DNA from 2 places in the Rothia sp. HMSC065D02 genome. Region 1 is predicted to be linked to the other one. Evidence: predicted binding sites of a transcription regulator. Region 1 holds the regulator's gene; the other holds the start of a gene.
What was found. Region 1 encodes HrcA, which represses chaperone genes, less so after heat shock. Its sites were predicted from a motif close to TTNGCACTCGNNNNNNNCGAGTGCNAA; they were not measured.
Positions count from the first base shown of each region.

Region 2: a site for HrcA is predicted at 908-934, ahead of groL (chaperonin GroEL). Genes of this name have one in related genera too.

Region 1 covers NZ_KV820092.1:494,864-498,811, reverse strand. Annotated here, with positions in the region: gene HMPREF3016_RS09610 (PhoH family protein) at 1-199, opposite strand, end outside; gene HMPREF3016_RS09605 (16S rRNA (uracil(1498)-N(3))-methyltransferase) at 246-1,013, opposite strand; gene dnaJ (molecular chaperone DnaJ) at 1,098-2,234, opposite strand; gene hrcA (heat-inducible transcriptional repressor HrcA) at 2,332-3,432, opposite strand; gene HMPREF3016_RS09590 (DUF3097 family protein) at 3,663-3,948, shown strand, end outside.
Region 2 covers NZ_KV820089.1:444,772-448,719, reverse strand. Annotated here, with positions in the region: gene HMPREF3016_RS06070 (LytR C-terminal domain-containing protein) at 91-642, shown strand; gene groL (chaperonin GroEL) at 1,013-2,635, shown strand; gene HMPREF3016_RS06060 (hypothetical protein) at 2,811-3,113, opposite strand; gene rlmC (23S rRNA (uracil(747)-C(5))-methyltransferase RlmC) at 3,429-3,948, shown strand, end outside.

The DNA of each region.
Region 1 (3,948 bases):
GCTTCGCAACCGTGGTAACAGATACGGACGGACCGGAAATAAGAAGATCAAGATCCTTGGGACGAATTGAAATATTGTCGAAATAGTCCTCAACAATAGTGAGATGCGCGTCTTGAGGGCCAAGAACCGCTATCATCTCTGCGGCGCTTTTGAAAGATACGGTACGTGCCGTTGAGAGGGGTCGTGAGGTAGTCGTCAAAAGTAAGCTCCTTGGCTTGTTGGTTCTTAAATAAGTGTAACGTTACTTACCAGCGTCCCAACACTACGTTGATAGTGCACAGTGCTGCGGCACCAGCAGTGGAGGCTCGCAGAATTTCAGTTCCTAACAGTGCCTTGTGCGCACCCGCCCGCGTGAAAAGTTCGATTTCCCGTTCGGTGATGCCTCCTTCAGGTCCTACAAGAATATAAATTCTGGTGGGATTATCAGGGCTGTACCCAATCTTTCGCAGATATTCGCTTAAGGGTTCAGTGGCCTGTTCATGCAGAATATAGACATACGCTCCCTGATCCGTGAGCTCGCGTATGTGTTCTGCGAGTTCCTGCGAAGAATACAGCTCTTCCACGGTAGGAATGAGCGCTCGACGCGATTGCTTAGCGGCGGCAGAGACAGTATTTTGCCACTTTTGGTGAGCTTTAGTAGCGCGTTCCCCTTTCCACCGCACGATAGAGCGATCGGCACTCCACGGGATAACGCTCCGAATTCCAAGTTCGGTGCCGGTCTCAATTGCCAATATGTCTCGGTTATCTTTGGCGAGTGCCTGCACAAGGGAAACTGAGAGGCTGTTATCATCCTTATCTAGGTTTTGGACTGTAACTTCAAGTCCTTTAGAGGAAATCGCTGAAACAATACCATGGATACGATGCCCTTGGCCGTCTGCAAGGTCAAGGTTCTCCCCTATAGCTAAGCGTTTCACCTTGGCGTGATGCGCTTCCGGGCCAGTTAGAGTAAATGTACTCCCTGCCGTGCAGCTGGCTAGCTCTTTGGCGGTAATGTAGAAAATGGGGGCGCTCATAAGATCCTTGATAAAGCTGTATCCGAAGTGTTTCATCTTACCGTACTAGGATTTTCAGAACACTTCGGATACAAAGAATGTTGTCTATTTAAATTGGTCTTTGAGTCGCGAAAAAAGACCATGTTTTTGTTTGACGTGGGTGCCTTCGTGCAAGTCTTCTCCACGAATTTCAGCGAATTTTTGGAGCAACTCACGTTGTTCGGAGTTTACATTGGTCGGTGTTGTGACCTGAATACGTACCTGTAGGTCTCCGCGTTTATCGGAGTGAAGGCGGGTAACACCTAAGCCGTTCAAAGTTACGATGTCGCCGCTTTGTGCGCCTTCAGGGATGGTGATCTCTTGAACCCCATCGAAGGTTTCTAAGGGTACGGTGGTTCCTAAAACGGCTGCGACCATAGGAATATTCACCGTTGTGGTGAGATTATCACCATCGCGAACAAAGTATTTATCGCGCTTAACGTTGAGATCAATATAAAGATCGCCATTGGGACCACCATTGAGTCCAGCTTCGCCTTTACCTCGCAGACGTATGCGGGCTCCGTCATTAACACCGGCGGGAACGGTGAAGGTCAGCGGGAGTTTTTCGCCCACACGGCCCTGTCCGTGGCATTCTGGGCAGCGGTGTTTGATGACGGTGCCATATCCCTGACAGCTGGGGCACTCTACCTGCTGCATGACGGTTCCTAGGATGGATTGAACACGGCGCTGCATGAATCCCTGGCCATGACAGGTCTCACAGGTTTCGGGGTGGGTTCCGGGAGCGGTTCCTTTACCTTCACAGGATTTACAAGTGACGGCCGTGTTAAGCTCTACAGTCTTTTCGACGCCAAAAACTGCGTCTTTAAGGGATATCGAGACGTTGATAAGTGCGTCTTGTCCCTGGCGTACGCGGGATGCGGGACCGCTTTGTCCACCGCCTCCGGTAAACATATCGAAGAGGTCTTGGAACCCGAAACTTCCTGAGCCAAAGCCGCCGAACCCTCCTGCGCCTCCAGGGAATCCTGCACGACCCTGTTCATCGCCGGTAGCGTCGTAATTACGACGTTTCTCGTTATCTGAGAGTACTTCGTAGGCGAGGGTTACACGTTTGAATTCCTCAGCTGCCTCTTCGGATGGGTTAACGTCGGGGTGCAGTTGACGCGCCTTTTTACGGTACGCTTTTTTGATCTCTTCGGGGCTTGCATCCTTCGAGACTCCAAGAGTTGAGTAGTGATCGCTCACGTGTTTCTTCTATCCTTTTCGTACCGGAGTGCTCCGGATATGGTGTCAATATAAAATCGGTAAGTTTACGGGGTTCTGAGGAATTACTCGCACGATGTCATGATGCTCGTGTGCCTAAGACATGACCTAGATAGCGAGCTACCGCGTTCACCGCCGCAATGTTACCACGGTAATCCATGCGGACTGGACCCACCACGCCAAGTTTTGCCGTATGCTTCCCCAAGGCGCCTTCATTATCTGGTAAATGTTGTTTGCCGTATGAAACTACAACGGGTGAATCGTATTCACCAGTGACAATAGAAGCTCCTTGAAGCGCTTGCTCCGTATTCTCGTGACCGATCCTTACACTGTACCCGGCTTCTTGAACCGATGCGTGAGACAGCACGCGAAGCAGCGTAACTTGTTCTTCGAGCGCATCCAAAATGGGAGCTATGCTCGCCGAGAAGTCGTCGTGACTTCGTGCTAGGTTTGAGGTGCCAGAGATCGCGAAGCGAATATCTCGTTCAAAATAAGGTTGTGCTCGCAGATGATCCACGATAGCTTCGGTAAGCTCCGGAGAACGACCTCGCAACGCTGGATGATGCGCTTCTGGCAGCAATGCACTTATGTTTTCGAAGGGTAAACCCTGAAGCATTTTAAGCAGGTTTTCTTTAATCGCTGCAAGAGCTGACACAGTTTCATCATGCGATAAGGCTGTAGTCTCCGGCAATATCACGGTAACCCGGTGGATTGTGCCAAGATCACTGATAAGCAATGCTAAAAGCGTGCGTGAATCTAGGGGTACGAACTCAAGATGCAAGAGAGTTCCAGCGTTACGTGTTGGGTACTGGATAAGTGCTACCTGATGCGTGAGATGCGCAAGTGTTCGGGTGGCGGCTTCAATCATGTCTTCTACGCTGTGTGCGCTTTCAAGAATTTGCCGTAACGCCGAAACTTGGGTTGCAGAGAGAGCACGCGGCGCGGTTAGAGCATCGACGAAGAACCTGTATCCCTGTTCTGTAGGAATACGCCCAGCGCTGGCGTGCGGTGCGCTCAAAAGTCCCTGTTCTTCTAAAGCTGCCATATCATTGCGTATCGTGGCACTGGATACTTGAAGATGGTGGCGCTGTGCCAGCGTCTTTGAACCTATGGGTTCGCCTGTGCGCACGTAGTCTTCAACGATTGCCTGCAGTATGCGCATGCGGCGTTCGTGTGACATGGTACTCCTTGCGACCCTATCGGTGGTTAACAATCTGGAAAAGCATAATCTGGCACTCTTGTTGAGAGAGTGCTAAAAACTACTTTTATCATAGCCGGGTAACCCCTAACGGTACTAGTCTTTCGCCAGAAGCGAGTTATCAATACTTTAGAATTGGATGGGTTCTGCCAGAAGCTAACCTGCGGAAACCAGGCAATATCCGTGGTGCCGTTGTACGAAGGATGCAAGATATGAGTGAACGATACGCTTGGGGTGCACAAGATCTATCACGTGCCTCAATAAATAACAGGCCTGCTTCTCCTCGTCGGGTCGAGCTAAAACGCGGGATGGTCCTTGAGGATCTTAACGGGTGGGTTGGCGAAGTAGTGCGTGCCGAACGTATCGGTGGAGAAATATTTTTCGGGCTTGAAGACGCTCACGGACGGGTCAAAAATTTTCCTTTAGGAATCGGGTACTTTCTTGAGGGCGAACCGGTTGAGATTGTTGCCCCAACACCACGAAAGACCTCAGGGCGCA
Region 2 (3,948 bases), on a different contig from region 1:
ATAAAGCCCCATACGGTACCCTGTAAGAGAGAGCTTTGGCAGGGCTCCACCGCGCAGAGCGGTACATCTATTACTCAAACTAGGGAAGTCATGAGCCAATACCCGCACGATGAATTCGACGACATCGACGAGAATACCGCCCGACGTGGAACATACCGCGGTGTGATTGACGACCCTTCTAAGAGCCCCAAAGGCATTATTCCCGTTGTCGTCGCCGGTATTTTATCGCTCGTGATCGGCGGCGCTATGTACATTAACCACCCGCGCAGCAGCTCGCCCGAGGCCGCCGCGCGCGCCAAGAGCTACAGTGCCCCCGCCTCGCCTTCGGAATCATCGTCGCCCTCTGCCTCAGCATCCGAGCAGGCTAAGGATGCGAACGTGGCGGTCTATAATGCATCCGCGCCCGGCGGGTCTGCGGCCAAGGCAAGCGCCGCGCTTGAGGGTTACACGATTACCGAAACCGCGAACTGGTCGGGCACCCCGCCGGAATCCAGCACGGTCTACTACAAGGATGAGGCCAAGAAGTCGCAGGCCGAAGCTATTGCGAAGACCCTGAATATCACGACGGTTCAGGAGAGCTCAGACGCCTCGATTCTGGGCGAGAACGATATTGTGGTGGTGCTCGCCACCGACTACAGCTAACGGCATTAACCGGCTTGATACCGCGGTGTGCGGTACCGTTTATCATCCCCGCTAGTTTCGGGAACGTCCTGTGAGTCCTATGCGCTCGCACATAACATTGCCCGGCGCTCGTACCTGGTTCTTCCGCTCTGTGCATTCGCTTGAAGCCGTACCCGTTCACCCCATTGCGGCTTTCCGTGTGTCTCAAGAATGCGCTGAGGGCGATTAAGCTAAATTCGGTGCTCAAAATGTTTGCCCTCGGGCGCACCAAGTGCCAAAATTGTTTTTAGCACTCGGCGCCTTCAGGTGCTAAAACCGGTATCAAAATCTGCTTCGGCAGACCGGAAAACCTGAGCGCTCCATTCGAAACGTCCAGGAGGGATATCGCCACATGGCAAAACTTATTGCTTTTGATGAAGAAGCTCGCCGCGGTCTAGAGCGCGGACTGAACACTCTAGCCGATGCCGTTAAGGTAACTCTTGGCCCCCGTGGCCGCAACGTCGTGCTTGAGAAGTCGTGGGGCGCACCCACGATCACCAACGACGGTGTTTCCATCGCTAAAGAGATCGAGCTTGAAGACCCCTATGAAAAGATTGGCGCCGAACTCGTCAAAGAGGTAGCCAAGAAGACCGACGATATCGCAGGTGACGGTACCACCACCGCAACTGTGCTCGCTCAGGCGCTCGTGCGTGAGGGCCTGCGCAACGTGGCTGCCGGTGCTGACCCGCTGAGCCTCAAGCGCGGTATTGAGAAGGCTGTTGAGGAGGTCACCAAGACCCTGCTCGACTCCGCGAAAGAGGTTGAGACCGAGGAAGAGATCGCGGCAACCGCATCCATCTCTGCGGGCGATAAAGAGATCGGTAAGCTGATCGCTCAGGCAATGGAGAAGGTCGGCAAGGAAGGCGTGATTACCGTTGAGGAATCCAACACCTTCGGCCTGCACCTGGAACTCACCGAGGGTATGCGCTTCGATAAGGGCTTCCTCTCCGGCTACTTCGTGACCGACCCCGAGCGTCAGGAAGCCGTGCTGGAAGACCCCTACATCCTGGTGGTCAACCAGAAGATCTCGAACGTGAAGGATCTGGTTCCCGTTCTTGAGAAGGTCATGCAGTCCGGCAAACCGCTGCTGATTATCGCCGAGGATGTTGAGGGCGAAGCTCTGGCGCTGCTCGTGCTGAACAAGATGCGCGGCTCCATCAAATCCGTTGCCGTGAAGGCACCCGGTTTTGGTGACCGTCGCAAGGCTATGATGGCTGATATTGCGATCCTCACCGGCGGCCAGGTTATTACCGAAGAGGTCGGCCTGTCCCTGGATACCGCAACCCTTGAGATGCTGGGTAAGGCACGCAAGGTTGTTGTCACCAAGGATGAGACCACTATTATTGAGGGCGCTGGCGACGCCGCCGCACTTGAGGGTCGCGTGGCACAGATTCGCGCCGAGATCGCAAACTCCGATTCCGACTACGACCGCGAGAAGCTGCAGGAGCGCCTGGCAAAGCTCGCCGGTGGTGTGGCTGTGCTCAAGGCTGGCGCGGCAACCGAGGTTGAGCTGAAGGAACGCAAGCACCGCATTGAGGATGCTGTGCGCAACGCAAAGGCAGCCGTTGAAGAGGGTATCGTCCCCGGCGGCGGCGTGGCACTGATTCAGGCGGGCGCGAAGGTCTTCGACAAGCTCGACCTGAAGGGTGACGAGGCAACCGGCGCGAACATCGTGCGCGTGGCTATCGATGCGCCGCTGAAGCAGATCGCAACGAACGCTGGCCTTGAGCCCGGCGTGGTGGTTGATAAGGTTCGTTCCCTGCCCGAGGGCACCGGTCTGAACGCTGCAACCGGCGAGTACGAAGATCTCATGGCTGCGGGTATTAACGACCCCGTGAAGGTGACCCGTTCCGCTCTGCAGAACGCAGCATCGATCGCCGGTCTGTTCCTGACCACCGAGGCTGTGGTGGCGAACAAGCCTGAGCCCGCATCCGCTGCGGCGCCTGCTGCTGACCCGATGGGCGGCATGATGTAACGTTTCCCGACTGAGGGAGTATGTTGAAGCTCTCCGGGGTGGGTTCCTGACCGGCACAATGCCGGGTGCGGGACTCGCCCCGGAGAGCTTTTTGTTTGTGTTTTTCCTTTTCAGAGCCGAGAGCAGATAGTATTTCGACGAAAAGATAACGGATTGCTATCTGCTCGTCGAAATACTATCTGCTCGCGTAGATGCGCGATTGCTCGCAACGTGCGCCGTGATTCGTTCGGGATGGGCGAGCCGCGCGGTATGCTGGATTTATGATGTCTAACACCACCTCCAAATCTTCCGAAAACAACGCCCCCGATACCCCCGCCCGTTCCGGCCAAAACACAAAGAGCATCGGCTCGCGAAATTCATTTCTGAGCATCGGGTCGGTGAACTCGGTCTGCAGCATTGGCTCCGTCAATTCGGCGTTTTCGATCGGCTCGGTTTTCTCGTTCGGGTCTATCGGCTCGGCCTTTTCTTCGTTGTCCATTGCCTCGTGCCTGAGCTTCATGAGCGTGTTATCGGTTTTATCGGAAGCATCTGTGCTCTCGGCACGGTCGTACAGGTCGGTGCTTAAGGCGGGCCAGCAGAAGAAGGCAAAGAAGCCGTAGCCTTCCCGCCCGATCCAGTCCCGCCTGCTAAAAAGAGCCTTTATTTGAATAAAGCGTAGTTTTCGCCGCTTTATTCACATAAAGGCTCTTTTTTCGATGGGGCAGGGGCAAAGGAGCACACCTGGCGGCGCGCAGGCAGTGCCGCCTGGCGGGTTACCCGTGCCCGCGCATCCACAGGGTAGAATGGTGGGGCTATGGAATGCGCCTATTACCGTGAGAGTCTTTGCCGCTCCTGCACCAACATCGAAACCCCGTACCCCGCCCAGCTCGCGGCAAAACAGGCCGATGCGCGCAGGCTTCTGGCGGCGTACCCTCACCTAACCTGGCTGGAACCCGTCGCCAGCACCGAGGCGCATTTTCGGAATAAGGCGAAGCTGGTGGTGGGCGGTTCGGCGCAGAACCCGTCCCTGGGTATCGTTGATTATCGTTCGGGGCGCGCCACCGATTTAAGCGAATGTCCGCTCTATATTGAGCCGATTGAGCACGCCATTCCGGTGCTGCACGAGCTTATACAGCGTGCCGATTTGACCCCGTATGACATTCCGGCCCGGCGCGGTGAGCTCAAGAATATTCTGGTGACCGCATCCGAGACGGGCGAGCTGATGGTGCGGTTTGTGCTCCGCTCGAAGAAGCTGCTGGTGCCTATTCGCCGCCAACTGGGGTGGCTGCAGGAGCGTCTGCCGAAGTTGGCGGTGCTGTCGGTGAATCTGCTGC